DNA from 3 places in the Blautia sp. NSJ-140 genome. Region 2 is predicted to be linked to each of the others. Evidence: predicted binding sites of a transcription regulator. Region 2 holds the regulator's gene; each other region holds the start of a gene.
The links. The regulator NrdR, encoded in region 2, represses ribonucleotide reductase genes. The targets are predictions, from matches to a motif close to CACAANATNTTGTG.

Region 1 (10,949 bases), on a different contig from region 2:
TGGCAGCAGGACTTCTTGCAGAAGAACTGAACGCTGACACTCTGATGATCCTTACAAGCGTCGAGAAAGTAAGCCTTGACCATAATACGGATCATGAATCTTATCTGGATACTATTTCCACAGAAGATGCCAAGAAATATATTGCCGGCAAACAGTTTGCGGCAGGCTCCATGCTTCCTAAAATCGAAGCAGGTGTTTCCTTTGTGGAGAAGGGAACCGGACGCCGTACCATCATCACAGACATGGCCCATGCAAAAGACGGCTACCGTGAGAAGACCGGAACTATCATTAAATAATCATTTTACGGACTCAGAATACAAAGTGAAATGTGAACCTTCACTTTACATGAAAATATCCCGCAGACGGCTGCTGGTCTTACCGGCAGCTCTGCGGGATATTTTTTATACCGTCTGGCTGTCCGATCACTGTTCCACAGTTGATCGGACAGTCAGCATTTACATAGATTTTCGCTCAGCGATCTCAGCCATCTTCGCCTCATTCAGGCGGGTATCTCCATGGACACGGCTGTAGGAAAGATATCCGTTCATACGGTCGATCTTGGTCAGGTTTCTGGAACCGCAGACAGGGCATATATCCATCTCCAGCTCCTCATGTCCACAATCGTCACAGTATGCAAGAGAAAGGTTCACTCCCTCATAATATCCCAAATCCATGGCTCTGCGGATCAGCGTACGGATAGCTTCTTTGTTGTATCCGATCGGATAACGTACATACTGTATCTTACCGCCATTGCAGAGCTCCCAGAAACGTCCCTCCAGATCCTGTTTCTCGATTGGAGTCACATCCTCTGTTACATGGCAATGAAAGCTGTTGCTCACATACGGTCTGTCAGAAACGCCCTCGATGATTCCATACATCTTACGGAACTGCTCTACCTGAAGGCCACAGAGACTCTCTGCCGGTGTTCCGTAGATCGCATAAAGATAACCGTCTTCCTTCTTGTACTGATTTACCTTGTCATTGATATATTTCAGGACTTCCAGAGCAAACGCCCCATCCTCGGCAATAGATTTGCCATTATAAAGCTCCTGAAGCTCATTTAATGCTGTGATACCGAAGGAAGCTGTCATAGGCTTCAGAATCTTACCGATCTTTTCATTCGGTTTCAGATGTCCGCCGTAGAAACCGCCTTCACAGTATGCAAGCGGGTTGGTGGATGCACGCATCTGTCCCAGATATTCGTAAGTGCGGATATGCAGGTTACGGATCATTTCCAGATAGAAATCCAGAACCTCATAGAAATCTCTGCTCTCTGCTCTGGCCTTGGCAAGGATCATCGGAAGATGAAGACTTACCGCACCAATGTTAAAACGTCCCACAAAAACAGGCGTATCATTCTCATCCGCCGGCTCCATACCGCCACGCTCATACCACGGACTTAAGAAAGCACGGCATCCCATCGGGCTGATGACCTTCTTGTATTTCCTGTACATACTGGAAATGTATCCCGCACCGGACATAGACAGCCAGTCCGGATACATAGTCTTGGAGGAACACTCCACACCAGCCTCAAAAATATCCTCACAACACTTTCCGGGACCATGGATCTCCTTGTCATAAAGGAATACGATTTTCGGGAAAAGTACCGGTTTCTTATGTCCGGCCTTCCCCTGTCCTCCCTGATGGACCTCAAGAAGGGAAATCGTGCACATCTTCTCAAACTGCTCGGTTCCGAGACCAAGTGTCACCGTAACAAACGGATAATCCCCTCTGGAAGAACCGACGGTATTCAGCTTGTACTCAATTCCCTGCCATCCCTGATCATAATCCCTGCGGACCTTATCAAGAGCATATTCAATAGCTCGCTCCTCGCGGCCACTCCAGCTCTCATCCGAGTATTTCATAAATTCGGAAATATATTTATCATAGCTTTTCTTTGCATACGGTGCCAGGATCTTATCAACCTCCGGCACTGTAAAGCCACCATACTGCTGTGCTGCTGTACTGAGAATGATATCCCCCATAACATCAAAGGCTGTATCCAGAGTCTTCGGCTCGTTATACCAGACATTGCCCATCTCAAAACCGCCACTTAAAACAGCTGCCACATCGAACAGACAGCAATTCATGGTATCCAGACGTGCAGACTGGTCATGAATATAAATGTAGCCGTCCTTACATGCCTGAAGCTCATTACGGTTCATAAAAAACTTCCGATAGAGTTCCTTGTTCAGCTCATTAAAGATCAGGCTTCGTTTCGTGGCAACAAGGGCACTGTCTGTATTGGCATTACTTTTATCACCTATATAACGGATTGCCTGACTCTTGGTATATACATCATCCATCATATGGATAAAATCCAGCTTGTAATTCCGATAATCACGGTAGCTCTTGGCAACTGCCGGATTCACACGCTCCAGAGCCCCCTCCACGATGTTGTGCATCTCCTGGATCTCGATCTCATTCTTTCCAAGGGAATCCGCATGCTCCTGGGCAAAACGGCAGATAAAATCCTTCTCCTCGTCTGAAAAAGTATAAAGAATACGCTCTGCGGATTTGTTCACGGCAGCCACGATCTTCTGCGGATTAAACTCCTCTCTTGTCCCATCTTTTTTGATCACATATAACATTGCTCATCCCTCCCTGTGCTATATATAAGCCGCTATGCTAAAATACTATATATAGTACCTATATTCTCTATATATTGTTTTTCATCTATATGTTGTGCTAGGCATGAGTATAACACAGCTGAGAAGAAAAGAAAAGGGATATTTCTGTATACACGAAAATACAGACACTTAGCACTGCATGATCTCACTGCTGAAATATTCTCACAAATTCGTTCCGATCCAGTCTGCAAGGAAATCCCATAATTTAGGAAACAGCATGGCCAGTGTCACTATGATCCATATGATCCAGCCTGCCCCGCTGTTTTTCTGATCTTTTTTCTGCTGTTTTTTCCCCTGATCTAAAACTCCCGTATGATTCCTGCCCACCATTGTTTTGTTCCTGGTATTATCTGCTGCAGCAGTCCTACGTCCGGCTGGCGCACCTGTATTCCGGCTTCCGGCTGGGTTCCGATTCAAATCTGTATTGCGGCTTGCATTCGTATTCCGGTTCACATTTGTATTCCGGTTCACGTTCGTATTCCGGTTCACGTTCGTATTCTTCGTATTCCGGTTTACGTTTCCGTTATGTTGTGTTGTTTGATCAGCATCCTGTCCATACCGCCGCATCATATCCCTCACTTTGGCGGAAGCATGTTTATAATGTACCTCCCGGGGCTCATTCAGATGATATAACGCCTCATCATTTCTGTAAGGCATCCCACATAATGAACACCTGCCATTTACAACCTTACCCCCACAAACCTGACACCTTTCACCTGCCATAAACTCCCTCCATTCTATCCGTTAAAACGGATATTTATATTTCCATCGTAAACATAAGCATTCTTTTTTCAGTATATCACACCAGGCATTTAATACCCAGTATTTTTCTACGATACCCCAAAAGACTTCCCCTCTCATTATATTGCCACTCCACCCATTTTCTGCTATAATACCCCACAGAGCAATAAGCCTAAAAATCATCAGGAGGAGCCGATAATGAATACAATCACGATTCCCGCAACCTATCATGCAGACCTGAACCTCCATGACACACAGATTGCGATCAAAACAGTAAAAGATTTCTTCCAGCAGACACTCTCACAGAAGCTGAACCTTCTCCGAGTATCCGCCCCGACATTTGTAGCCCCGGAATCCGGCCTTAATGACAACCTTAATGGTGTAGAACGCCCGGTAAGTTTTGATATCAAATCTATCGAAGGAAGCAACGCCGAGATCGTACACTCCCTTGCCAAATGGAAACGCTACGCACTGAAAAAATACGGATTTTCTCACGGAGAAGGTCTTTACACAGATATGATAGCAATCCGCCGGGATGAAGATCTGGACAATATCCACTCCGTTTACGTAGACCAGTGGGACTGGGAAAAGATCATCTCCAAAGAAGAGCGTTCCATTGAAACTCTCAAGGAAACCGTACGCACCATTTACAGTGTCCTTCGTAAAACCGAGAAATACATGGCTGTACAATATGACTACATCGAGGAGATCCTTCCAAAGGATATCTTCTTTATCACAACTCAGGAGCTTCTTGACATGTATCCGGACTGCACACCGAAGGAACGTGAATATCGGATCACCCGTGAAAAAGGCGCTGTCTTCCTTATGAAAGTCGGCAAAACCCTCACCAACGGCGAACGCCACGACGGACGTGCCCCGGACTATGATGACTGGGAACTGAACGGTGATATCCTCGTGTACTATCCGGTACTTGACATTGCCCTTGAGCTTTCATCAATGGGAATCCGTGTTGACGAGGACGCACTTGACCGCCAGCTCACCGAAGCAGGCTGTGATGACCGAAGAGAACTTCCATTCCAGAAAGCTATCCTGAACAAAGAGCTTCCGTACACCATCGGCGGTGGTATCGGACAGTCCAGGATCTGTATGTTCTTCCTTCGTAAAGCACACATCGGAGAAGTACATGTCTCTCTCTGGCCGAAGGAGATCACAGATGTTGCAGAGACACACGGACTTCAGCTTCTCTAAAAACAGCTTACAGATTTATTTATAATTTTTGCGGAAATGAGGTAATAACGTGAACATTCTGTTTTTTCTGATTCCCAAAAGCGAAGTAGCCTACATCTTTGAGGATGAAACTCTTCGCCAGACCCTCGAAAAAATGGAGCACCGCAAGTACTCCTGCATTCCTATCCTCACCATGGACGGTAAATATCTCGGCACTATCTCAGAGGGAGATCTCCTCTGGGGCATGCGCCGCGCAGATATTCACGACATCAAGGAAACAGAGGGAATCCCGATCATGGCGATCCCACGCCGTGCCACCTACAAACCAGTCCATGCAGATTCTAATATGGAAGACCTCCTGGATCGCGCCATTAATCAGAACTTCGTGCCGGTGGTAGATGACCAGGGCTCCTTCATCGGGATCATAACCAGAAAATCTATCATCAAATACTGTTACAATGAAATAAAAACCGCACAGAAAACTGCCGGTGAAGAAATCCACTGAGCAGCAAAAAGAAAAAGGATGGCCCTCCGTTCCTGCACAGGCAGGAATCGGAAGCCATCCTTTTTTGATCCGGCAGTTGTATTCCGGATTTTTATTTAATTTTTTCGCGAATCATACTCAGTGCATCTTCATCTGCCACAACCGTAAGATCCGGGTGAAGCTGCAGGATAGATGCCGGAACCCTCGGTGTGATCGGTCCGTACAGGGAATTATACAGGGCCTCTGCCTTGGATATTCCCGTTGCCACAAGAAGGATCTTTCTTGCAGCCATGATATTCCTGATTCCCATAGTGTAGGCCTGTTTCGGGACCTCAGCCATGCTTTCAAAAAACCTTGAATTGGCTCTAATGGTACTTTCTGTCAGATCCACACAATGCGTTTCTTTTTCAAAGGCATCTCCCGGCTCATTGAAGCCGATGTGTCCGTTCCCGCCGATACCGAGCAGTTGCATGTCCACGCCTCCGGTTTGCCGGATGATTTCGTTATACTGTGCACATGCCTTATCGCTGTCCTCTTCCAGTCCGTCAGGCACAAAGGTCCGTGCTTTGTCAATATTTACATGGTCAAAGAGATTATGATCCATAAAATAGCGATAGCTCTGGTCATTATCGCCGGAAAGCCCCTTGTACTCATCCAAATTCACGCTTGTCACCCTGGAAAAATCCAGATCCCCCTTTTTGTACCATTCTACCAGCTGTGTATACATGCCCACCGGTGTGGAGCCCGTGGCAAGCCCGAGAACCGCATCCGGTTTCATGATAATTTGTGCAGACATGATATTAGCTGCTTTTCTGCTTACATCCTGATAATCTTTCCCTGTATAAATAATCATAATTTTTTCCCCAGCTCTTATTCTGCGATTAATTTATCCAGAAGATCCTTGGCCATACGGATATCTTTTTTCTGTTCCTCACCGGAAATCTCACGTTCAATGGTAATATCTCCCTGATAACCAATCTCTTTCAACTTCGCAATAAATGCGGGATAATTTACTTTTCCCTGACCAAGAGGAACTTCGTCACCCAGATGATGTCCGTCCGTGGGATATTTTCCGTCTTTTCCGTGAATTCCCATAACATACTCACCGAAAACCTCCAGAGCATCTACCGGATTTGCCTTTCCGTACATGATCAGGTTTGCAGGATCAAGGTTAATTCCCACATTTCCTTTTCCGACCGCTTTCTCAATATCCTGGATCGCACGCTTTAATGTTACCGGAGTTTCCTGTCCTGTTTCGAACAGGAAATTCTGACCGTTTTCCTTGCATTTTTCCACAATAGCCTTACATGCAACCAATACTTCCTCGTATTTCGGATCGTATGGATTTTCCGGCATATAGCCAACGTGTGTTGCCAGGTCTGTCACATGGATCTTTTTCGCAAAGTCAGAACCTTCCATAAGCATCTTCAGTCTCTCAACTCTGTAATCAGACGGAATCAGGCCAAGCGTCAGCTGTCCTTCATAAAAATCCCAGACTCTGCGACCTTCCCATCCGCACCAGAATGCGGTTACATGGATCCCGTATTTCTCCAGTCCTTTATTGATAACCTCTGCCATGGCATCATCGTGAAGTGTTGGACGATCCCAGCATACCAGCTGGCAGCTGTCCACACCCATTTCCTTCAACTCAGCAAATTTTGCATCAATATCTGTATTGCTTGTAAATTCGATCAAAACTCCAACTTTCATAGGTTCTGTTCTCCTTCCAGTATTATCTCATATTATACTACTTATACCACCAAGATCAGCCTTTTACTGCGCCGGCAGTAATACCACCTACAATATGCTTCTGCATCACAACAAAGAAGATAAGACTCGGTATCATAGACATTACGATTCCAGGAAGCGCATGCTCCCAGTCTGCTGTCTGTGCTGAAAACTGCATGTACAGTGCATTCTGGATATTCATTGCCACTGTGTTTCCGCCAACGATCAGCTGGTTGGTGATGATATCATTCCAGGTTGCCAGTGCATCCAAAACAACGACCGTAGTAAGGATCGGTTTCAGAAGCGGAAGTACAATGCTGAAATAGGTACGGATCTTACCTGCACCGTCAATACATGCACACTCTTCCAGATCGATAGGCACATTTTTTACAAATCCATGGATCATGTATACAGCCAACGGCATACACAATCCTACACTTACCAGAATATATCCGGTTCTTGTCCCTGTCAGCTTCACATTCGAAACCAGTCTTGTCAAAGTGATCATATAAGACTGGAACGGAACCATCATTGGCATGATGATCAGAACAAAGCATACTTTGCTGAGTCTGTTTTTTGTTCTTGCAAGCTTATAGGCTGCCATCGGCGCAATGAGCACCACCAGGATGACCGTACAGAATGTATAAAGCAATGTGTTAAAGATCAGAGACGGGAACCCGAATTTTGTCCAGGTCTCAATGTACATCTTCAGGCTCCAGGATTTGGGCAGAGCCAGGAAATCCTGCAGCATATCATTGTAGGGTTTAAACGAGTTTATAAAGATCAATACCAGCGGCATCAGCCAGAATATCGCACATACAAAAATAATAATTGTCAGTGCATTCACCTGCCGCAGGTTCTTTGGTTTCTTCTTCATTATGCCTCAACCTCCTTACTCTTGGTAATCTTCATCTGAATTGCTGTAATGATCAGAACAAACACTACAAATACAAGAGATTTGGCAGTAGCAAGACCATATTTGCTGTTAACAAAAGCTTCCTTATAAATGTTATATGCAACGGAAACAGTTGAATTCGCAGGTCCGCCCTTTGTAAATACCATGATAATATCGAATAATTTAAACGCAAATGTCATTGATGTCAGCATACAGATCGAGATTGCAGGCATGATCATCGGAATTGTGATCTTGCGGAATACCTGAAAAGATGTTGCTCCGTCGATTCTTGCCGCTTCCAGAAGTTCCCCCGGAACTGCAATGATTCCTGCGATATAATTGACCATGTAAAAACCAAGATTCTGCCATACTGCCATGACAACAACTACATAAAAAGCAAGCTTCGGTGTTCCAAGCCAGCTCCAGTTAAAGAATTCCCATCCTGTAACACTGTAAAGAGCCTCAAAGCCAGGTCCCAGGATAAATTTCCAGATCAGACTGATCGCTGTCAGACTGATGATATAAGGAATATAATAAAAAGCACGTCCAAGACTGTTCACTTTGTTCTCACGTGCCATTACGATAGCAACTGTGAGAGAAACGATATTTACGATAACAACATAAAATACTGCAAATTTAAGAGTAAATCTGACACCTTTCCAAAAAAGCGGGTCAGCAGTAAAAATTTTCACATAGTTGGCAAGTCCTACAAATTCCATGTTCTTGCCGATTCCATTCCAATTAAATACCGAATAGTACAGATTCATTACAAATGGAATATCTGTGGCAAACAGTACAAAAGCAACTGCCGGAAAGACAAACAATGCAAAAATTGCCAGATCCTTTGTTTTTTTGTTTTTCAATCCTATCCCCTCCAGAAATTCAATTTTTCTTTGGTTTATATTGGGGAAACAGGCAAACCTGCTGCCTGTCTCCCTCTTTTGTCAGTTACATTCCGTCAGCCCAAAATCAACAAATCTGTTTCTCTTCGGCTCCTGGAGTTCCTTGTTATTCTGCAGATGTCCAGAAATCCTGGAAAAGCTGTGTTACTTCATCTGCGCTCATATCTCCAAGCATGTAGGACTGGAGATACGGACCACACTCATCTGCGTAGCTGCCAGGAGCAATTGTGTGGATCCAGCCGTTTGTCTTTCCAGCATCGATATAGGTCTTAGCATCATTTGCAAGAGCGCCGGTTACTTTCATATCAGACTTTGCACCAGGAACAGCGCCTACACCTTCTGCCATCCATTTCTGGCCTTCTTCGGAGGTAAGGATAAACTCACAATACTCTTTTGCAAGATCCAGATTCTTGGAATCTTTGTTTACAATATAAGTCCAGTTACAGGAGGATAATACAGTTGCATCATCTTCACCGGAGCCTACCGGGAATGGAAGGAATGCAAGATTTGCATCCGGATTAAAGGAATCCAGTGTAGACTGGCACCAGTCACCCATATGGATCATAGCTGCTTCGCCGTTTGCAAGCATATTCTCTGATGTCTCCCAGTCAACCTCAAGCGGCTTATCCGGACCATACTCTACAGCAAGATCAAGAAACTTGTAAAGGTTCTCCCAGTTAGGCATATCTGCAAATGATGTCTCTCCGGATTTGATCGCATCTACTGTCTCAGCAGCTGTTTTGTCTTTGTCGATCATGAAATGTGTTGCAACCTGTCCTAATACCCATGTTTCCTTTGAAGCAAGCGCAAACGGAGTGATGCCTGCATCCTTCAGCTTCTTGCATGCCTCTTCCAGCTCATCCATGTTTGTCGGAAGCTTGTCGATACCAGCTTTCTCAAAGCAGTCTTTGTTGTAGATCAGACCCATGTTCTCATAGGTCCATGGAAGAGATTTTACATTTCCCTCATCATCTTTTCCAAGGTTTACAGCGTCCTCATTGAATTTGTCCAGAACCTCTGTATCATTGCTCCAGTCATAAGCGTAATCATAGTACATTTTCGCTTTTGTTCCGGCCTCAGCATCAAATACATCCGGTGTATCTCCGGAGTTTACTCTGGACTGAAGCAGTGTGTCATAATCGTTAGCTGCATGCTGTACGTCAACAGTCACACCCGGATGTGATTCCTCGAAGGCTTTTACCATCTCGTCATACTCATCCAGACCATAAGCATGTGCATCAAATACATTCAGTGTTACATTTTCCTCAGCATGTGCAGTTACCCCTCCTGCGACTACCATTGATGAGATCATTGCTGCTGATAACAGAATAGAAATCACTCTTTTTTTCATTTGCATATCCTCCTTTTGAATAGCTTTTTTATTTTTCTCACTGCCTTCAGTGAAAATTTCATTATTTGCTCTCGTGTGCGTCTACGTACTCTTTTGCCGCATTCCACTCTTTAATTCCAAGCTGTACGGATCTTACTCCTTCGATCAGAGGAGCAACCTCTACAGGTTTATCTTCTCTGACGCATTCCTGGAAATATTTGATTTCTGTATAATATGGTCCCAGATTGGAAACATTGATCCCCGCCACATCACTTTCGCCTTCATATTCAGCTTTAAGTTCCGGCGTCTCCACAGTTCCGTCTTTCTTATATACTGTCAGGCTCGGTGACTGGGCACCGTTAAATTCTATCGTAGCATCCTCAAAATGTGCACGGAACGCTGCATGGAACTTCATTGCCGGTGACTCATCCCAGATACCTTCTGCTACAGCAAAAACATCTCCGAATTCATACTCCGTGATGATATGATTGATCATACCACTTTCAAATCTGCTGGCATTTACCTGGAAGCTGTCCGGCTCCCCCAACATATAACGCAGGAAATCAAGATCATGCACGTGAAGATCCAGCACAACAGAACCACTCTTTTCTTCTTTATGGAACCAGTCCTCAAATCCCCATTTCACATCTCCGCTGATGCGTTCCATAGTAATAGATTTCAGCTTTCCGAATTTTTCTGTGTCGTAAGCTTCCTTCAGATATTTATATTCCTCAAAGGAACGTACTACCTGGCCTACCATAACCTTCTTCCCGGATCTTTTTTCTGCTTCAAGAAGCATCTGGCAATCCTCTTCAGTCAGACATACCGGTTTTTCAACCAGTACATTCATTCCCTTTTCCAGCGCCTTCACTGCATGTTCTGCATGCAGATAGCTTGGAAGACAGATATGTACAATATCCAGCTGTTCCTTTTCAAGCAGTTCCATTCCGTATTCATACGTGGCAGCTTCCGGAAAGTATGATGCCGCCTTGTCCAGAAATTCTTTTCTGCAGTCAGACAGGGCAACTACCTCAACATCATCCTCTTTTTC
Region 2 (10,949 bases):
TCAACTGGAAGATCCGGGTGCTTTGTTTGGGGAGGTTTATGCCTTTATGGGAAAATCTTCCTATGATATGTATGTGGAGACGCTGACGCAGACTTCTGTCCTGATCATGAGCAGCAGGATCTTTACGTACAGGGAAGAAAATAGTTTAAGCCGGAAACTGCGGGAAAATCTTCTTGAGGTTTTTGCCGGGAAGGCTTACAATATGAACCAGAAGCTTCGGATCCTGGGAAGTGGCAGTCTCCGTGAGAGGATCGTCCGTTTTCTTGTGGAATGCCAGGACAGTGAAGGGAAGATCCATATGAACCTGTCCAGAGAAGAGATGGCGGATCATTTAAACATCACCAGGCCGTCTCTTTCCAGAGAGCTGGGAAAGATGCAGGAAGAAGGAATCCTGGAACTTGACAGGCGTCAGATCCTTGTGAAAGATCAGGAAAAAATGGAGTTATATCTGTAAGGTAACATATGTTACCGAAGAATCTCCGGGATTTTTGTATGATGTCAGTGAAAACAAAAAAACATTTGCAGAAATATAAAAATCAGGGAGAGATGATATCATGATAAGAAAGATCGTACACATTGAGGAAGAGAAATGCAACGGCTGCGGTGCCTGTGCAGCTGCCTGCCACGAAGGGGCTATTGCCATGATAGATGGCAAGGCGAAACTGATACGGGATGATTACTGTGACGGACTGGGAGACTGTCTTCCGGCCTGCCCTGCCGATGCGATCCGTATTATAGAGCGGGAAGCCGCAGATTATGATGCGGAGGCAGTGGAAAAAAGAATGAAGCTTAAGAAAACAGAGGTTTCGATGCCAGAAGGGATGCCACACGTGTGTCCCGGAAGTATGGCAAGAAGTCTGAAAAAGAAACAGAAACCGCCGGTGCAGGCAGAGAAGAAAGAAGTTCCCCGGAATATAGGAGAACAGATAAGCCGTCTTGCCCAGTGGCCGGTACAGATCAAACTGGTTCCTGTCAATGCACCGTATTTTGAAAATGCACAGCTTCTGATCGCAGCGGACTGCACGGCCTACGCTTATGCAGATTTTCACGAGAAATTCATGAAAGATCATGTGACGCTGATCGGTTGCCCCAAACTGGATGAGGGAGATTACGCGGATAAGCTTACAGAGATCATACGGAATAATTCCATCCGGAGTATCCGTATTGTCCGTATGGAAGTTCCCTGCTGCGGAGGTATCGAAAATGCAGTGATCCGCGCCATGGAGCGCAGCGGAAAGATGATTCCATGGCAGGTAGTGACCATTGCCTGTGACGGCACGATCAGGGAGGAGCTGTAAGGAAAGGAATAAAAACAGCATGAGTGAAGAAACATTGGAGATTTCTTTTGATGAAATAGAGAAGGAACGGGAAAAATATCTCCTGGTAGATACCCGTGATAAAGTAACTGTAGAATATGGAATGATCCCGGGAGCAATCTCTGTTCCGGAACAGGAACTGGAAGAGCGGGCAGAAGAACTGAAGGGGGATAAGATACCGGTCCTTTACTGTACAAGAGGGCTTTTCAGCCAGGAAGGTGCAGAGATGCTCCGGAAAAAAGGAATTCCCGCACTGAGTCTGAAAGGCGGATATACAGGATGGCTTTTTCAGCAGATGCAGAAAGAATCCGGTAAAGAGAACAGTGAAGAAGAGGAAAATGAAGCAATGGAACAGCGGAGGAAGGATATCGAGCTGAGTATCCGCAAAAAGTTCCATAAGCAGTTGTTTTCCAGATTTGCCAGGGGAATCAACGATTATGAGCTGGTGAAGCCGGGAGATAAGATAGCAGTCTGTATTTCCGGTGGTAAGGATTCCATGCTGATGGCCAAACTGTTCCAGGAACTGAAGCGTCATAACAAGTTTCCCTTTGAGCTGGTGTTTCTTGTGATGGATCCGGGATATAATGAGGCAAACCGTGCGGTGATCGAGCACAATGCCAGGCTTCTCGGGATTCCGATCACAGTGTTTGAGACTGAGATCTTCGATGCGGTTTATAATATAGAAAAATCCCCATGTTATCTCTGCGCTCGTATGAGAAGGGGTTATCTTTACAGCAAGGCAAAGGAGCTTGGCTGCAACAAGATTGCTCTTGGACATCACTATGATGATGTGATCGAGACGATCCTGATGGGAATGCTTTACGGAGCGCAGGTACAGACTATGATGCCGAAGCTCCACAGTACAAACTTTGAAGGAATGCAGCTGATCCGTCCCATGTATCTGATTCGGGAGGCAGATATCAAACACTGGAGAGATTATAATGACCTTCATTTTATCCAGTGTGCATGTAAATTTACCGATACCTGTACTACCTGCCGGACAGATGGTACCAGTGTTTCCAAGAGAATGGAGATCAAGAATCTGATTGCAGAACTTAAGAAAGTAAATCCTCATATAGAAAGTAATATTTTCCGAAGTGTGGAAAATGTTAATCTTCATACAGTTATCGCATACAAGAAAGATGGTGTGAAACATTCTTTCCTGGAAGGGTATGAGGACTGACAGATATAAATAAAAGCTGCTCAGGCATTAGCCCGGGCAGCTTTTACTTTTTCCCGCTGTCTGGTAAGATCATAATATTCATCAGAGATGATCCCGCGACTGGAAAGTGCTTCGTAGGTTTTCTGCTGTGCGGGGGTCATCTTCATTCCGATAGTGGAATTGACATCAGTCAGTACGCAGTTTGTTTTTTCTACCAGCCAGAAAAGTGCGGAATCATCATCAGGGATCATTTTCCAGATTTCATTTTCTGAATATGGCAGAAGGGACATGAGCGTTTTTAAGTGTCCATCCTGGATCAGTCTGTAATCCCCATCCGGCATAATAATACCATCCCCGTAGAGTTCTTTTTTCTGTTCCATTTTCTGCAGAAGTTCTTCTGTGAGTTTCATGATCAGCTCCTTGATCTTTATTATTTCAACAGTTTTCAGGTATTGCTTTTTTATGAAGTTAAAAAAATAACAATCAGCGTCTATTGTATGGAGCGATGACAAAAATGTCAAGAGGTTAAAAAGATTTTCGATGCTTATGAATGCTTTTGAGTTACTGTCCACTGGCAATATTCCGCGAAGCGTGTTACTGAGAACGGAGTGAACAGTAATGATTTTGGTTGTGCAATTTGTTTGCTTTTGTGAGGACTAAAGGTTAAAATTATGTAAAAATTATCGTAAAACAGGATCTTCCGTGGTATAATATGAATATTCAAAAAATTTAAGGAAGGACGATGCAGATGTTGAAAAACTGGAACCCGGAACAAATTCCGGAAAAAGAGGATATCAAAGTGCGTTTAAGCGCTGCAAGAACCAGATTATATGAATTGCAGATGGCTCTGAAAGAGCATAAGATTCCGGTGATCGTGCTGTTTGAAGGCTGGGGAGCTTCCGGAAAAGGAAGTACCATAAGTAAGGTGATCAAGAATATCGATCCTCGTTTCTTCAAAGTTGCGACTATGTCAGCGCCTACAGAGGAAGACCTTCGGAAACCATTTCTTTACCGATATTTCAGGGAAATCCCGGAAGCGGGCAAGTTTACATTTCTGGATTCAGGATGGATGGATCAGACCTGTCGAGAACGTATGGATAAAAAACTGAAGGGTGACAATTATGCAAAACGAATTGACAGTATCCGGAGATTTGAACGTCAGCTGACGGATAACGGATATGTGCTCCTGAAATTTTTTATGCAGATTGACCGGAAAGAACAGGAAAAACGTATGGGTATCCTTCTGGAAAGTAAGGATACCAGATGGAGAGTCAATGAATATGATCTCTGGCAGAATGATCATTATAAGAAGTGCAGAAAGATTTTTGGCCAGTATATGCAGGATACCAATACATCTGCGGCTCCATGGTATATTGTCGATGCAGGTGACCGGAAGTGGGCAGAGCTGCAGGTGCTGGAGACCATGATCAGCAATATAGAGGTTGCCATGGAAAACAGCAAACATGCCGTGCCGATCCTACAGAATGTTTTTCCTCTGGTGGAGATGCCCAGATTGAGCGAGATTCCTCTGGACGGAAAAGAAGTGGGGGATGAAGAATACAAGGCAGAGCTTAAGGAACTGCAGGCAAAGCTTGGAAGCCTGCATAACCGTCTTTACCGAAAAAGAGTGCCTGTGATCATCACCTATGAAGGCTGGGATGCTGCCGGAAAGGGAGGAAATATCAAGAGAATCACCGAGGCTCTTGATCCCCGTGGATTTGAGGTACATCCTATCGCAAGTCCGGAGCCTCATGAAAAAGCCCGTCATTATCTGTGGCGTTTCTGGACAAGGCTTCCCAAGGATGGTCACATTGCCATCTTTGACCGGACGTGGTACGGAAGAGTGATGGTGGAACGTCTGGAGGGCTTCTGCAGCGAGAATGACTGGAGACGTGCATACAATGAGATCAATGAATTTGAGAAGGAGCTTTCTGACTGGGGCGCTGTGATCGTGAAATTCTGGGTCCACATTGATAAGGACACCCAGCTTGCCAGGTTCAACGACCGCCAGAGTAATCCTGAAAAACAGTGGAAGATCACGGATGAGGACTGGAGAAACCGTGAAAAATGGGATGAGTATGAAACAGCAGTAGATGAGATGCTTCAGAAAACCAGTACTGCTTATGCACCATGGCACATTCTGGAATCCGTAGATAAGAAATATGCAAGGCTGAAGGCGCTTCGGATCGTGATCGAAGAAATTGAGAAAGCGCTGAAATAAGAGATAAAAGCTGCAGCAGGATAATAGACATTCTGCTGCAGCTTTTTGTCTGAAAAGAGGTGGATCAATTTCTGAGATAATTTCGCATACTGCGAAGAGCATGTTTTTCAAGTCGGCTGACCTGAGCCTGGGAGATACCGATTTCATCAGCTACCTCCATTTGGGTTTTTCCCTCGTAGAAGCGGAGATCGATAATGTGCCGTTCCCGCTCTCCAAGCCGGTTCATGGCATCTCGGAGAGAAATATCCTCCACCCAGTTTTCTTCCAGATTCTTTTTATCACTGATCTGATCCATAACATATAGGGTATCTCCGCCTTCGGAATACACGGGCTCAAAAAGGCTTACCGGGCTCTGGATCGCATCCATGGCATAGACGATCATTTCCTTGTCGATACCGATCTCATCAGCGATTTCTGCAATGGTAGGTTCTTTGAGATGTTGTCGCATATAGTTTTCCCGGGTATAGATGGTTTTGTAAGCGATATCACGCAGAGAACGGCTGACCCGTATGCTGTTGTTGTCACGGAGATATCTTCGGATCTCTCCGATGATCATGGGAACTGCATAGGTGGAAAATTTTACCTGAAGAGAGGTGTCGAAATTATCGATTGCTTTGATCAGGCCGATGCAGCCGATCTGAAAAAGGTCATCCGAATTTTCACTGCTGTTCTGAAAGCGCCGGATCACGCTTAAAACAAGCCGCAGATTGCCTTTGATGTACAATTCCCTGGCTTCCTCATCGCCAGCTTTGATCCTTTTAAAGAGCTCCACCTTTTCTTCCTGATCGAGAACGGGAAGGGTTGAGGTATTTACTCCACAGATTTCAACTTTATTCAGTGCCATCTTAGAATCCTCCTTGTCTTGTCGGTACATTAAGATGATTCTCAGAGGGCAATGGAAATATACTTTTTCAGAGAAAATATAAAAAATAAAGGGCCTTGACAACAAGGAGGTATTTATTCGTTACTGTTCATTGGCGATATCCCGCGAGGTGTTTTTTGTGAGCAAAGGTCACGGAAAACCCGAGACATACCGCGCGAATTTATGCGATCAGCATAAATTCTGTGCATCGCGAAGCGTGTTACTGAGAACGGAGTGAACAGTAACATTTATTCTCCGGACAGCAGTTTTTCATTACGGAAATCGACAAGGATGATATCTTCGCCGATCTGGCGGATGCAGTCCCATGGAATGGAATATTCATTTTCTTTGGAAAAACACCAGCAAAACTTCCCCGGTTCTGGCATGATCAGGGCTTTCAGGCGTGCGGTTTCACAGCAGAATTCCACATCAAGAGGACAGCCAAGACTACGGCAGGTATGGATATTGATCACTTCTTTTTGTTTCAGCTCACAGATGCGCATAAATTCATCACCTGGTATGATTTTATGGAAAATCTGTAAAATTTATGCAAGTCCGATTATTGACACATTATATGCATTTATTTTATAATAAAAATGAATTTATTAATGATTTACTGATCCGGAAAGGGGGAGAGTTCCGTGAGATGTCCGTTCTGTAACCAGGATAATACAAGGGTTGTAGATTCCAGACCTGTAGAGGATACCAATTCCATTCGCCGCCGCCGTCTCTGTGATGCCTGCGGGAAGCGTTTTACAACTTATGAGAAGGTGGAAACGATTCCGCTGACTGTGATCAAGAAGGACCAGAACCGGGAAAGCTATAAACGTTCCAAAATCCAGGATGGTGTTCTTCGTGCCTGTTATAAGCGCCCTATTCCCATTGAGAGAGTGGAAGAGATGATCGATTCCATAGAAGGAGATATTTTCCGGTCAGAAGACCGTGAGATCAGCAGTACCAAGATCGGAGAGATCGTTATGGAACATCTGAAGGATCTGGATGCGGTAGCGTATGTACGCTTTGCGTCTGTATACAGAGAGTTTAAAGATGTCAGTACCTTTATGGATGAGCTGAAGAAACTGATCAATTAAGAGATTAAATGAACAGACCGCAAGTACAGGAAATTCCAGGCCGATTGTCAAAAGACAGTCGGCCTTTTTTGAAACATGAATGTTCGATTTTTTAAAGATCGTAAAAGTGGATACAAAAAAACAGGAACCGCCTGAGAAAAATCCTCTGCGGTCCCTGCTATAAATATACGTTAATGATTCAGAAAACTTAATTAAACAATACCCTGAGCTTTCATAGCATCAACAACTTTTTCGAAGCCGGCGATGTTTGCACCTACAACATAGTTGTCTTCCATACCGTAACGCTTAGCAGCGTCATCAGCTTTGTGGAAAATATCGATCATGATGTTGTGGAGCTTCTCATCAACCTCTTCTCTTGTCCAGGAAAGTCTCATGGAGTTCTGGCTCATCTCCAGCGCGGATGTGGCAACACCGCCAGCGTTTGCGGCTTTACCAGGCATGAAGAGAACACCGTTCTCCTGAAGGTATGTTGTTGCATCAAGAGTAGTAGGCATGTTTGCACCTTCAACGACGTATTTGCAGCCATTTGCAACCAGTGTTTTAGCTCCGTCAAGGCCAAGTTCGTTCTGAGTAGCACATGGAAGGTAAATATCACATTTGATGTTCCAGATGCCAAGTCCCTCTGTGTAGGTAGCACCCTCAACACGGTCTGCATATTCTTTGATACGTCCACGTTTTACTTCTTTGATATCCTTTACGACGTCAAGGTTGATTCCGTTCGGATCGTAGATGTATCCGTTGGAGTCGTTCATTGCAACAACCTTGGCACCAAGCTGAGTAGCCTTTTCAACAGCATAGATAGCTACATTACCGGAACCTGTTACAACGATTGTTTTTCCTTCTACGGAATCATTGTGAGCTTTGGCGATCTCGTTGAGCATGTATACAACACCGTAACCGGTAGCCTCTGTACGGATCAGGGAACCTCCGAAGGAAAGACCCTTTCCTGTAAGGACACCCTCATAAAGGCCACGGATTCTCTTGTACTGTCCAAAGAGATAACCGATCTCACGTCCGCCGACACCGATATCACCGGCCGGAACATCCGTATCTGCGCCGATATATTTGCAAAGCTCGGTCATAAAGCTTTGGCAGAATGCCATAACCTCTCTGTCAGATTTACCCTTAGGATCGAAGTTGGAGCCACCTTTTCCACCGCCGATCGGAAGGCCTGTAAGAGAGTTTTTGAAAATCTGCTCAAAACCAAGGAATTTCAGGATACCCTGATTTACAGAAGGATGGAATCTTAAACCACCTTTGTATGGTCCGATGGCGCTGTTGAACTGAACGCGATATCCTTTGTTAACCTGTACAGTTCCGTTGTCATCGATCCACGGTACTTTGAAGGAGATGATTCTCTCTGGCTCTACAAGACGCTCAAGGATGGAAAGTTTACGATATTCTTCCTCATTTTTGTCAATTACAACTTTAAGGGAATCGAGAACTTCCTTAACTGCCTGATGGAATTCTGGCTCGCCAGGATTCTGTGCTACAACTCTTTCATAAACTTCTTCTGTGTAAGACATTGTTGTTTCCTCCTCATCACATATTAAATTGCGTTGAAAACTAAATTCGAGTGCTATTATACATTAACATGCTAAAAAAGGGAAGTGCTAAGTTTATTTTTTTTAAATTTTTATTTCTTGCGTTGAAAGCCTAAATGTGAGATGATATAGAATAAATATTTTTGACTATGAAATTAAAATGGTTAAATAATAGTGAAAATTAGAAGAGGAGTGGTTTTTATGAGAACATTCGGGAAATCATCAAAGCTTGACAACGTGCTGTACGATGTGCGCGGACCGGTTGTGGATGAAGCTGCCAGAATGGAAGAAGATGGAATGGAGATTCTGAAGCTGAATATTGGTAATCCGTATCCGTTTGGGTTTTCAGCACCTCAGGAAGTGATCCTGGATATGCTGAGTAATGTCCGTACTTCCCAGGGATATTCTGACTCCAAGGGCATTTTTTCTGCAAGAAAAGCGATCATGCAGTATGCACAGCTTCGCGGGATCCCGGGAGTTACCATTAATGATATTTATACGGGAAATGGTGTCAGTGAACTGATCAACCTTTGTATGCAGGCGTTGCTTGATAACGGGGATGAGATCCTGATCCCGGCTCCGGATTATCCGCTGTGGACAGCTACTGCAACACTGGCAGGCGGAAATGTAGTTCATTATATCTGTGACGAACAGTCTGACTGGTATCCGGATATTGAGGATATCAAGAGCAAGATCACACCAAGGACCAAGGCGATCGTTATCATCAATCCCAATAACCCTACAGGTGCAGTATATCCGAAGGAGATCCTGGAACAGATTGCAGACATTGCAAGAGAAAATGAGCTGATCATCTTTTCTGATGAGATATATGACCGTCTTGTTATGGATGGATATAAACATACTTCTATTGCATCCCTTGCACCTGATGTGTTCTGTGTAACGTTTTCAGGATTGTCCAAGTCTCATATGATCGCAGGTTTCCGCATCGGATGGATGATCTTAAGTGGTGCAAAAAGTAAGGCAAAGGGTTATATAGAGGGAATCAATATGCTCTCGTCCATGCGTCTCTGTTCAAATGTTCCGGCACAGTCCATTGTACAGACCGCACTTGGCGGATATCAGAGTGTCAATGAATATATTCAGCCGGGCGGACGTGTTTATGAGCAGAGAGACTTTATTTACAAGGCACTGAATGATATTCCGGGAATTTCCGTTGTAAAACCACATGCGGCATTTTATATATTCCCGAAGATCGATACTGAGAAATTTAATATTTTCAATGATGAACAGTTTGCTTTGGATTTTCTTCATGAGAAACAGGTGCTTGTTGTTCCGGGCAAGGGCTTCAACTGGAATCAGCCGGATCACTTCCGCATTGTTTATCTGCCGGATATACGCCAGCTTGACAAGGCAATGAAGAAGATGAAAGAGTTTTTTGCTACATATAAGCAGGTCTGATCGCAGATAGATAAGAGGAGATTTGCGATCCACATTCGCTGCCGGTTCATAACCAATAAACTGTAAAGCAGGTATTCGGTTATATTTTCGGCATAGACCGGAACAGAAAAAAATGTTATAATATATCTGAAATATCCCGGCCAGCTATGCCGGGATATACAAATAAGACCAGAATTGCTTGAGAGGGGAATGAGGAGGGACCGTTATCGAACAGCAATAAAACAGAAATCGAAAGGGGAAATAACTGATGAGCAAATTCAACATGAAAGTGACACCTGAGATTAAGAAACTTACCCAGATCTGTCGTGAGAATGACAAACTGGATCTGTCTTTATATGGCAAATACGATGTCAAGCGAGGCTTGCGTGACCTGAATGGAAAGGGTGTCCTTGCAGGACTGACCCAGGTTTCCAATGTTCAGGCAACAAAGATCGTGGATGGAAAAGAGGTTCCCTGTGCAGGTAAGCTTTCTTATCGTGGGTATGATATTAAGGATCTGACAAATGGATTTATCAATGACCGGCGCTTCGGCTTTGAGGAAGTAACCTATCTGCTTCTTTTCGGAAAGCTTCCGAATCAGGAAGAGCTGAATGAGTTCTCCGGGATTCTTGCGAATCAGCGTATGCTGCCGCGGAATTTTGTAAGGGATGTCATTATGAAGGCACCGTCCAGAGATATTATGAACGCTCTGTCAAGAAGCGTGCTGACGCTTTATTCCTATGACAAAGACCCGGATAATATTGAACTGGAGAATGTGCTCCGTCAGTGTATCAACCTGATCAGCGTTTTCCCATTGTTATCTGTTTATGCGTATCAGGCCTATAACCACTATGAGAAAGGCAAGAGTCTTTATATCCATCAGCCTAAAAAGGAGCTTTCCACAGCTGAAAATATCCTGCGTCTGTTAAGACCAGATAAGAAGTATACGGCATTGGAGGCAGAGATCCTTGATATAGCTCTGATCCTTCATATGGAGCATGGCGGTGGTAATAACTCTACCTTTACTACACATGTGGTTTCCTCTTCCGGGACAGATACGTATTCTGCGATCGCGGCAGCACTGGGCTCTTTGAAAGGCCCGAAACACGGCGGTGCCAACATCAAAGTCGTAAAAATGTTTAACGATATGCGTAAACATGTACATGACTACAGTGATGAAGAGGAAATCAGTGCATATCTTAAGAAGCTTCTTCATAAAGAGGCTTTTGATAAGCGTGGACTGATTTATGGTATGGGACATGCGATCTATTCTGTTTCCGATCCACGTGCAGAAGTCTTTAAAGGCTATGTAGAGCAGCTTGCAAGAGAAAAGGGCAGAATGAAGGATTATCAGC
Region 3 (10,949 bases), on a different contig from region 2:
CCAGTCTGGAAGCTTCTCCCCAAGGAATGCATGGAATACGGTTCCTGAAGTATACAGAGTCTGCAGATCGTCCTGAATATCCAGTGCGTCAAAAATATCCGCAGTGTAATCAACCGGCAGATGAGAACTATTTGTGTAATACGGGGTGTCGCCCTCTTTTCCTGCTGTTTTGATATCCGGATAACGACTTCTGTCGTGTTTGGCAAGACGGTATGCAGTGGACTCTGCCGGTGTTGCCTCCAGGTTGAAAAGCTCTCCCGGATACTGCTCCTGATAGTCTGAAAGACGGTTTCTCATATGCTCCAGAACCTCTTTTGTAAACTTCTGGGTTTCCGGATCTGTCATGTCTTTTTTCAGCCAGCAGGCATTTAAGCCCGCTTCGTTCATTCCCACAAGACCGATGGTGGAAAAATGGTTGTTAAAGCTTCCAAGATATCTCTTCGTGTACGGATACAGTCCCTCATCCAGAAGCCTGCTGATCACATCTCTCTTGATATGAAGAGATCTTGCGGAGATATCCATCATGTGGTCCAGGCGCTGATAAAATTCCTTCGGCGTTCTGGAAAGATATGCGATACGCGGCATATTGATGGTAACAACGCCTACAGAGCCTGTGCTCTCACCGGAGCCAAAGAATCCACCGCTCTTTTTACGGAGCTCACGAAGATCCAGACGGAGGCGGCAGCACATGCTGCGGATGTCGCTTGGCTTCATATCACTGTTGATATAATTGGAAAAATACGGAGTACCGTACTTGGAAGTCATCTCAAAAAGAAGACGGTTGTTCTCGGTATCAGACCAGTCAAATTCCTTTGTGATGGAATAGGTCGGGATCGGATACTGGAATCCACGTCCGTTGGCATCTCCCTCGATCATGGTCTCGATAAATGCCTTGTTGACCATATCCATTTCTTTCTTACAGTCCTTATATTTGAAATCCATGTCCTTGCCGCCTACGATAGCCGGAAGCTCTGCAAGGTCGTCCGGAACGGTCCAGTCCAGTGTAATGTTGGAAAACGGTGCCTGAGTACCCCAGCGGCTTGGAGTATTTACGCCATATACAAAGGACTCAATACATTTTTTAACCTCCGGATAGGAAAGGTTGTCTGACTTTACAAAAGGTGCCAGATAAGTATCAAAGGATGAAAATGCCTGTGCGCCTGCCCACTCGTTCTGCATGATACCCAGGAAATTCACCATCTGGTTACAGAGTACACTTAAATGCTTTGCAGGTGCAGAAGTGATCTTACCCTCAATACCGCCAAGTCCCTCTCGGATCAGCTGCTTCAGGGACCAGCCTGCACAGTAACCGGTCAGCATGGACAGATCATGGATATGGATATCTGCATTTCTGTGTGCATCTGCGATCTCGTTGTCATAGATCTCAGACAGCCAGTAGTTTGCGGTAACTGCTCCGGAGTTGCTTAAGATCAGACCTCCTACAGAATAAGTAACCGTTGAGTTCTCCTTTACACGCCAGTCCTCAACCTTTACATAGCTGTTTACGATCTCTTTATAGTCAAGGATGGTAGATTTCATATTGCGGATCTTCTCACGCTGCTTCCGATAAAGGATATACGCCTTGGCAACATCAGAATATCCGGCCTGGATCAGTACGTTCTCCACACTGTCCTGGATATCCTCAACAGAAATCCGGTTGTTCTCGATCTTATTCTGAAAATCCGCTGTAACACGAAGTCCCAGAAGATCGATCATATCCGAACTGTAATTCTTGCCTTTGGCATCAAATGCCTTGTCAATTGCCGCGGTGATCTTCCCCATTTTGAATTCGTCTAATTCACCGTCTCTTTTTACTACCTGAAACATAAGAAAATGCCTCCCTCATGCATTTATTTATAAGCGGATATTCCATTCCGCCTCACTTGCCTGCTTACGAACACACTCCGTTTCACGATCTGTGTTCAAAGCGCTGTAGGCTTATTGTATCAGACACGCCTCTTTGCGTCAACATAAAAAGCACCATATATAGTGCCCGTTTTGTTCACGGTACTATATATGGTACTGAGTAGATATTTTAACATTATGTGACTTTCGGATAGATTTCCCGCGGAACTCTTGCTTTTACAGCAATCCCGCCTTCGGTATACTCTTCCGAAAGAAGCTGTCCATACTCACGGATCAGCTGTATCTGACCGGCCTCCGAATAAGGAAAAAGCCGTTCCATATAAATCTGTCCTTCTGCTAGGATCTCTGAAAGAAGCTGCTTAAATTCCTCAAGCCCTTCTCCTGTCTGTGCGGAAATCTTCAGCGTATGGTCTGCCCGGAGATCCCGGAAGCTCTCCCCGGAAACACGGTCCTGCTTGTTAAAAAGTGTGATCGTCTTTTTTCCCAGGGCACCAAGCTCTTTCAGGGTTTCATATACGATATGCATCTGCATCTCCGCCTGAGGATTGGATGCATCTACCACATGAATGATATAATCCGCATATTTGGCTTCCTCCAGAGTACTCTTGAAGGCTTCCACCAGATTGTGCGGAAGCTTGCGAATAAAGCCTACGGTATCCGTAAGAAGAAGCTGCTGTCCGTCATCCAGCGTCAGAATACGGGTAGTCGGATCCAGTGTGGCAAACAGCTTATCCTCCGAAAGCACCGAGGCGCCTGTCAGTGTATTCAGAAGCGTTGACTTTCCTGCATTGGTATAACCGACAATGGCTGCTGTCTTCAGATTTCCCACAGCTCTTCTGGAACGGATCAGCTCTCTGTGCTTTTCCACCTGGGAAAGCTCCTGCTTCAGTGCGGAAATCCTGTTCCGGATCAGACGACGGTCTGTCTCCAGCTTTTTCTCACCGGGGCCTCTGGTTCCGATTCCTCCTCCAAGTCGCGAAAGAGAAGAACGAAGTCCCACAAGACGTGCAGACCGATAACGAAGCTGTGCAAGCTCTACCTGGATCTTGCCTTCACTTGTGACAGCACGCTTCGCAAAAATGTCAAGGATCAGCAGGGTACGATCCATAACCTTGCACTCCAGCTCCCGTTCCAGATTATTCATCTGGGCAGGAGAAAGCTCATCGTCACAGATCACACCATTGGCATCCAGGGCATAGAGAAGACCTTTTACCTCTTCGATCTTGCCTTTTCCGATATAGGTTCCCGGATGTACGGCCTCACGATTCTGAATGATCCTGCCTGCAACCGCCGCACCTGCCGTAGCCGCAAGTTCTCCAAGCTCATCCAGGGATTCCTCCATGTCATCCCCCCGATCTGCCTGAACACCGATCAGGATAACCCTGTCCTGTATTTCCTCAAAATATTCCATATCAGCCCTCCGAAGACGTTCTGGTTTTCAGGAAAGCCCGCTCTTTTTTTGCAGCGGAATCTTCAGGGAACATCTCAATATATTCCTGGACCTTGGTCAGTGCAGTAGCAAAATCCAGCTTTTTCTCATAGGCTACGATCTCATTGAACAGGAGGCTCTGCATCTCGTCTGTGGCAGCTGTCGGAAGGCCTTTTGTGATGTTATCAAGAGCGGAATCATAATCTCCGCTTCGGATATCGCACAGTGCCAGGCCATTATAGCCCTTGGCGGAATCACCCACTGCGGAAATATACTGCTTGTACATTGCCTTGGCATTTTCCACATCATCCTGGGCAAGATATACCATTCCCAGAAGAAGCAATGCTTCCGTATTATCCTTCTTGGTTGCTTCCAGAAGCTCTTTTTTTGCGTTGCTGTAGTCTTCCATATAATAGTAGACACGGCCTCTGTCACAGTGGTCCTGGGCATCCTTGGCCTCAGAAGAAAGAGCAGCTTCCAGATATCTGGTCCCGTCCGCTTCCATATCCTTGTCCAGATATGCCTCATAGATCTCGATCGCCATATCATAGGTGGAATCTTCTCCATAAGCCTGCTTGAAGTTAGATGCAGCTTCTTCGTAGGAATCCATGGCAAGGGCAACCTTTCCGGTGAGGAAATAACTACCTGCATCCATGGAAAAATCTTCTCCAAGTGTCTGACAGTCTGCCATGGCATCCTCGTATTTTCCAGACTTCAGCTCTGCAGTAGCCCGATAGGACAGGATATCCTTACGAAGGCTTTTGCTTACTTTATCGCAGTTCAGAGCTTCCGTGAAGCTATTCACCGCATCCTCATATTTGCCAAGACGCAGGCTTGCGATACCTGCCCCACGATAGGACTGTGCCAGCTTCACTCCGTTCTGGATAGAGCTCTGGTACTCCTCCAGGGCATACTTGTAGCTTCCCTGGGAAAGATCCTTTCCGGCCTGTTCATATATTTTTGTTTTTTCACTGCCGCAGCCGCCCAGAAGCAAAACTCCTGTAACGGCTGCAAGAATCAATACGGTCTTTGTTTTTTTCATGGAATTCCTTATTCTACAACAAGCCCTTCGGCTTCCATCACATCAACAACGCTGTCCACATATTTATGGCAAAGATCATCCGTTCCCGCTTCTACCATAACACGGATCAGCGGCTCTGTACCGCTCTCACGTACCAGGATACGTCCGTCATCGCCAAGTGCCTCCGCAGCTGCCTCAATGGCTGCTTTTACCTTTTCGTTCTCCAGTGCTGTTTTCTTGTCGGAAACACGCACATTCCTGAGAAGCTGCGGATAAACCTTCATCTCCTTTGCAAGGTCACAGAGTGTGGCCTTCTGATCCACACATGCCTCCATGATCATAAGAGAAGTCAGGATCCCGTCACCGGTAGCGGAATAGCGGCTGAAGATGATATGTCCGGACTGTTCACCACCGATACTGTAATTGTTTTCCATCATGTTCTCGGCAACGTATTTGTCACCAACTGCTGTCTGCTCATAGTCGATGCCTTCACGCTCCAGAGACTTGTAAAGACCAAGATTGGACATAACGGTTGTTACAACTGTATTTCCGTTGAGCTGGCCTTTCTCTCTTAAATATTTGCCGCACACATACATGATCTTGTCACCGTCAATGATGTTTCCGCGATGGTCTACGGCGATACAGCGGTCTGCGTCACCATCATATGCAAAACCGATATCCAGACCTTTATCTACCACGAACTGTCTCAGAACTTCAATGTGTGTGGAACCGCAGCCACGGTTGATGTTGGTTCCGTTTGGCTCATTGTTGATCACATAGGTTTTTGCACGAAGTGCGTCAAAAACACTCTTGGCAATGGCGGATGAGCTTCCGTTGGAGCAATCCAGTCCAACCTTGATATTTTTGAAATCATGGCATGGGATAGAGATCAGATGTCCGATATAACGATTTCTTCCGGATGCAAAATCCACAGTACAGCCGATATCTTCTCCGGTTGCCAGCGGAAGTTCCTCGATCTCGCCGTCCAGATATGCCTCAATACGTGCTTCAATATCTGCGGAAATCTTCTGTCCGTTCTCATTAAGGACCTTGATCCCATTATCATTAAACGGATTATGGCTTGCGGAAATCATGATACCGCAGTCAAAATCTTCTGTACGTACCACATAGGATACACTTGGAGTTGTGGTTACATGAAGCAGATATGCATCTGCGCCGGATGCGGTAAGTCCTGCCGCAAGGGCATACTCAAACATGTAGCTGCTTCTTCTTGTATCCTTGCCGATCACGATCTTCGCCTTGTGATCTCTGCCGTAATACCAGCCGAGATAACGTCCCACGCGAAATGCATGATCTGCCGTAAGTTTTACATTTGCTTCACCACGAAAACCATCTGTTCCGAAATATTTACCCATAATGTTCTCCTTTATTACTGATACAGTCCTTCCGGATAAACGCCGTCATCTGTAAGCTTTTTGAATGCAGCCTGTACAGATGCCTTATCCTCCTGATAAGTAACACCGAACCACTCGTCCTTTGTCTCAAGAACATCTACCGCTGCTTTTCCGGAATGGATCAGCTGGTCGATAAGCTCAGGAAGAAGATACTCTTTTTTGATGTCTCCCTCTTTGATCCCACCAAGGAACTCAACGAAGCCTTTCTCAAGGATCTCCATAAATTCCGGTGTCAGTCCCCACATATTCATGGAAACAAGGCTCTTTGTATCCAGCGTTTCTGCTGTACCATCGTCATTTCTTGTCTCTGCGCCGTCTGCTGTCTTGAAGATGTTATGTGTCTCTGTAACGCCCACAAGCTTGCCGCCCTCAATATGGCACACTCCTCTTGTGACGCTTCCGTTATCACTTAATGTATTTCCAAGGCGGAAACCTGCCATGCAGATGTGCATCGGGCCATCCTGCGGATGATCCTGTACCAGGTAGTCATGCACCTTTACGTAGGCTTCTTTTCCATAGTAGTCATCTGCATTGATAACAGCGAATGGCTCGGAAAGGACTTTCTTTGCTGCCAGCACAGCGTGTCCGGTTCCCCATGGTTTGGTACGGTCTGCCGGTTTTGTAAAATCGCCCGGAAGATCATCGATCTCCTGGAATGCATAAGCAACTTCTGTAATTTTGGAGATACGATCTCCAATTACCTTTTTGAATTCATCTTCAAGGTCTTTGCGGATGATAAATACGACCTTGTTGAATCCTGCCTCCAGTGCATCATGGATGGAATAGTCCATAATGATCTCGCCTTTCGGGCCTACCGGTGCAAGCTGCTTGATTCCTTTTCCAAAACGACTGCCGATACCGGCTGCCATGATCACCAATGCTGTCTTTTTCATTTTCGTTTCCTCCTGATTTATTATAATTTTTTGAACTCTGTAGCTGTAATCAGCGCTTACTCCTGTTCATTCAGCTTTGTCAGCTTCACTGCCTGGTCTGCTGCGATCAGACTGTCAATGATCTCATCCAGATCTCCGTTAAGGATATTCTCAAGACGATGAAGGGTAAGCTTGATCCTGTGGTCTGTTACACGTCCCTGAGGGAAGTTATAGGTACGGATCTTCTCGGAGCGGTCGCCTGTACCGATCTGACTTCTCCTTGCCTCTGCCTCAGCGTCATGCTGTTTTGCAAGCTCCATCTCATACAGACGGGAACGGAGCACACGAAGTGCTTTATCCTTGTTCTTAAGCTGAGACTTCTCATCCTGGCAGGAAATCACGATTCCTGTAGGGATATGAGTAAGACGTACTGCGGAGTCTGTGGTGTTGACACACTGACCACCGTTTCCGGATGCACGGAACACATCGAATTTACACTCATTGAGATCCAGATGGAAATCAATTTCTTCCGCCTCCGGCATGATCGCTACCGTACAGGTAGAGGTATGGATCCTTCCGCCGGACTCTGTCTCCGGTACTCGCTGTACACGGTGAACACCGCTTTCGTATTTCAGTCTGGAATATGCACCCTCACCTTTGATCATGAAGGTAACCTCCTTGAAGCCGCCGATGCCGTTCTCATTGAGGCTGAGCATCTCGGTTTTCCAGCGGCGGGACTCCGCGTATTTCACATACATACGATAAATCTCTGCTGCAAAAAGTGCTGCCTCATCACCGCCTGCACCTCCACGGATCTCAACGATAACGTTCTTGCTGTCGTTAGGGTCCTTCGGAAGAAGAAGGATCTTCAGCTCATGCTCCAGCTCCTCCACTCTCTTTTTTGCATCGGAAAGCTCTTCCTTCAACATCTCACGCATCTCTTCGTCCTTCTCGCTCTCCAGCATGGAAAGACTGTCCTCGATGGTTTCTTTGTTTTTCTTATATTCTTTATATGCTTCAACGATTGGCTGCAGGTCGCTCTGTTCCTTCATCAACTTCTGAAAATGTGCCGGATCGTCGGTTACTCCCGGTTCTCCCAGCTCATTGAGAAGCTCTTCAAAACGTACCAGCAGATCATCCAGTTTATCAAACATGTATTTCCTCCTGTTTCTGTCCAAGCACCACACGGTCAAGGCCCGGCAGATCCTTTACGATCTGAACCCCGGTAAAACCGGCTGCTTTCATCATTGTACTGACCGCCTCCCCCTGGGTGCAGCCGATCTCATATAGAAGCCATCCGCCCGGTTTCAGGTACCTTCCGGCTTCTGCGGTAATCTTTCTGTAAAAATAAAGCCCGTCTTCCATTCCGTCAAGTGCCTTCCTCGGATCATGAAGGCGAACTTCTTCCATCAGTGTTTCAATTTCTCCTGTTGCGATATAAGGCGGGTTTGAAATAAGGATATCATATTTCCCACTATCTTTTCCACCTTTTTCACAAAAATACGGTGCCGAGAACAGATCGCTTTCCACAAAGTCCGCCCGGTTCTCCACCTTTAGAATACCGGCATTCTTTTTTGCCACTTCCAGTGCTTCCGGCGAAACATCCACACCGGTCCCACAGGCATCCTGCCGTTCCAGAAGAAGACTGAGCAGGATGCAGCCGGAGCCGGTACACATATCCAAGATCTCCGGTTTTTCCACATTTCCAAGGTGTTTCAAAGCCTCTTCCACCAGAGTCTCCGTATCCTGTCTCGGGATCAGCACATTTTCGTTTACATAAAACTCATATCCCATAAAAAAAGCCTGATGAGTCAGCTGCTGTACAGGAATATGTCCTGCCCTCCTGCCGATCAGCGTAAGATACTCTGCTGCGGTCTCATCAGACACCGATTCGTCTCCATGCGCAAAATAGTATGCCCGATTCTTTCCGGTCTTAAATTCCAGAAGGAGCCAGGCATCCAGCCCGGCTTCTTCCAATCCATTATCTTTCAGTATTGTTGTACCTTTTTTCAGAAGGGACTCAAGAGTCTGCATTTTCTGTCTCCTCTGTCTCATATGGGATGTCCAGGTCAAATTCCTCTTTCAGATAGGCTCTCCAATCAAAAACAGCCTCAACTGCTTTGATGGCTACCTCTGCCATATCTGCAGTAGGCTCCTTTGTGGTGAATTTCTGCATGGCAAGACCTGGTTTACTCATAATGTCCGCAAATTTACTGTCTGTTCTTCCTGCCCACTGGATGATCTCAAAGGAAATCCCCGCAACTACCGGTACCATGAGAAGTCTTCCCAGCAGTCTCACCCAGTAAAACGGCACCGCCACAAACACAAAATGCAGCACAATACTTACCAGCATGACCAGAAACAAAAAGCTTGTTCCACAACGCTTATGAAGCCTGGAGCTCTTTAACACATTCTCTACCGTCAGAGGCAGACCGTGCTCCACACAGTTGATACATTTGTGTTCCGCACCGTGATACATAAATGTCCTCTGGATATCCTTCATTCTGGAGATCAGGAACATATATCCCATAAACAGTGCCAGTTTCACAAAAGCTTCCACTACGGTGACCAGAAATTCCGAAGCACCTGCCCCTCGGATCAGACTGGCCAGTACATACGGAAGGAACATAAAAGCAGCTACAGAAACCACCATGGAGACAGCTACCGTAATGTAAAGAAGCCACTTGAACTGCTTATCCTCTTTGGCTTTCTTTGCAGAACGCTCTGCTTCTGTAAGCTGCTCGTTCTTCCTGGCTGTTTCTTCATCTTCCTCGTCTCCTGCGATCTCCGCAGAATACATCAGGCATTTCGTACCTACCACAAGAGAATCCACAAAGCTTACCACACCGCGGATGATCGGTTTCTTCAGAAATGCATGATTTCCAAAGATACATTTATAATCCTCTACCTTCAGCTCGATCTCCTGATCCGGGCGGCGCACTGCAATAGAATATTTGTCCTTGTGACGCATCATGATGCCTTCCATGACCGCCTGTCCGCCAATATTCGATGATCTCATTCATTCTCTCCTGTGCAAATCAAAAATTTTTCAGTTAAAGAAAGGTTGAGATTTCCCAACCTCAACCTTCTCATTTCCTGTATTCGCAATAATTACTTACTCAGGCCGTATTTCTTGTTGAACTTATCGATACGTCCACGAGCCTGTGAAGCCTTCTGCTGTCCTGTGTAGAACGGATGGCATTTGGAACAGATCTCAACATGGATGTCCTCTTTAGTAGAACCTGTTACGAAAGTATTTCCGCAGTTGCAGGTTACAGTTGCCTGATAGTAGTTCGGATGGATTCCTTCTCTCATGATTTTCACCTCTCTATATATTTTAATATTATTCGTATTCAATTGACGAATTCCATTTTAAACAGCTTGCTAAGTATAACATAGCTTTCCCTAAAATGCAAGGACTTTATAAAAATTTCTGTTTCTTTACAGTCTGTACCAGTTCTGCATTGTTCCTGGTTCTGGCAAAGGTATTCAGGATCTGTTCTACTGCCTCATCTGCTTTCATTCCGTTGAGAGCTTTCCGCATAATATAAACCGCTTCCTGTTCATCCTTGCTGAGAAGCAGATCCTCTCTTCTGGTTCCGGATTTCTGGATGTCAATGGCCGGGAATACACGTTTCTCCTGTAATTTACGATCCAGGACAAGCTCCATATTACCGGTTCCCTTGAACTCTTCATAAATAACATCATCCATCTTGCTTCCGGTATCCACAAGTGCGGTTGCCAGAATCGTCAGGCTTCCGCCCTCGCGCATATTACGGGCTGCGCCAAAAAATCTCTTGGGCATATGGAGAGCCGCCGGGTCAAGACCACCGGATAAGGTTCTTCCGCTTGGCGGGATGATCAGATTATAGGCTCTGGCAAGCCGTGTGATCGAATCCAGAAGAATGATCACATCCTGTTTATGCTCTACAAGACGGCGCGCACGCTCCACAACCATCTCGGAAACTCTCTTATGATGTTCCGGAAGCTCATCAAAGGTAGAATAGATCACTTCCACATTCGGTCCCTGAATCGCCTCTCTGATATCGGTAACCTCCTCAGGGCGCTCATCGATCAGAAGAATGATCAGATGCATATCTCTGTTATTCCTGAGTATAGATTTGGCAACATCTTTCAGAAGGGTTGTCTTACCTGCCTTTGGCGGAGATACGATCATTCCTCGCTGGCCCTTTCCGATAGGACTGATCAGATCCACGATACGCATGGCCGTTGTGCCGCCTGCACGTTCCATGACAAGTCTCTCATTCGGAAAGATTGGTGTCATATCTTCAAAATTATATCGTCTCTGTCCCTCACTCGGATGGAAACCGTTAATGGAAGATACG

Region 1: nrdD (anaerobic ribonucleoside-triphosphate reductase) is a predicted target of NrdR. The motif match lies at 2,635-2,648, and genes of this name have one in related genera.
Region 3: MUB50_RS01195 (ribonucleoside triphosphate reductase) is a predicted target of NrdR. The motif match lies at 1,979-1,992, and genes of this name have one in related genera.

Annotation. Positions count from the first base shown of each region.
Region 1 covers NZ_JALIFS010000001.1:244,662-255,610, forward strand. The annotation lists gene arcC (carbamate kinase) at 1-296, shown strand, start outside; gene nrdD (anaerobic ribonucleoside-triphosphate reductase) at 456-2,591, opposite strand; gene MUB50_RS01105 (hypothetical protein) at 2,793-3,353, opposite strand; gene asnA (aspartate--ammonia ligase) at 3,570-4,580, shown strand; gene MUB50_RS01115 (CBS domain-containing protein) at 4,630-5,064, shown strand; gene nagB (glucosamine-6-phosphate deaminase) at 5,156-5,896, opposite strand; gene MUB50_RS01125 (sugar phosphate isomerase/epimerase family protein) at 5,914-6,753, opposite strand; gene MUB50_RS01130 (carbohydrate ABC transporter permease) at 6,809-7,648, opposite strand; gene MUB50_RS01135 (carbohydrate ABC transporter permease) at 7,648-8,529, opposite strand; gene MUB50_RS01140 (ABC transporter substrate-binding protein) at 8,675-9,919, opposite strand; gene MUB50_RS01145 (Gfo/Idh/MocA family protein) at 9,981-10,949, opposite strand, start outside.
Region 2 covers NZ_JALIFS010000002.1:204,727-215,675, forward strand. The annotation lists gene MUB50_RS03370 (Crp/Fnr family transcriptional regulator) at 1-454, shown strand, start outside; gene MUB50_RS03375 (ATP-binding protein) at 555-1,298, shown strand; gene MUB50_RS03380 (ATP-binding protein) at 1,318-2,499, shown strand; gene MUB50_RS03385 (hypothetical protein) at 2,520-2,888, opposite strand; gene pap (polyphosphate:AMP phosphotransferase) at 3,227-4,699, shown strand; gene sigG (RNA polymerase sporulation sigma factor SigG) at 4,764-5,543, opposite strand; gene MUB50_RS03400 (YlmC/YmxH family sporulation protein) at 5,810-6,064, opposite strand; gene nrdR (transcriptional regulator NrdR) at 6,203-6,652, shown strand; gene gdhA (NADP-specific glutamate dehydrogenase) at 6,844-8,178, opposite strand; gene MUB50_RS03415 (aminotransferase class I/II-fold pyridoxal phosphate-dependent enzyme) at 8,398-9,615, shown strand; gene MUB50_RS03420 (citrate/2-methylcitrate synthase) at 9,863-10,949, shown strand, end outside.
Region 3 covers NZ_JALIFS010000001.1:265,426-276,374, forward strand. The annotation lists gene MUB50_RS01195 (ribonucleoside triphosphate reductase) at 1-1,827, opposite strand, end outside; gene hflX (GTPase HflX) at 2,042-3,277, opposite strand; gene MUB50_RS01205 (tetratricopeptide repeat protein) at 3,279-4,337, opposite strand; gene glmM (phosphoglucosamine mutase) at 4,346-5,692, opposite strand; gene MUB50_RS01215 (nucleotidyltransferase family protein) at 5,707-6,624, opposite strand; gene prfA (peptide chain release factor 1) at 6,681-7,757, opposite strand; gene prmC (peptide chain release factor N(5)-glutamine methyltransferase) at 7,750-8,637, opposite strand; gene MUB50_RS01230 (DUF1385 domain-containing protein) at 8,624-9,622, opposite strand; gene rpmE (50S ribosomal protein L31) at 9,715-9,918, opposite strand; gene rho (transcription termination factor Rho) at 10,025-10,949, opposite strand, start outside.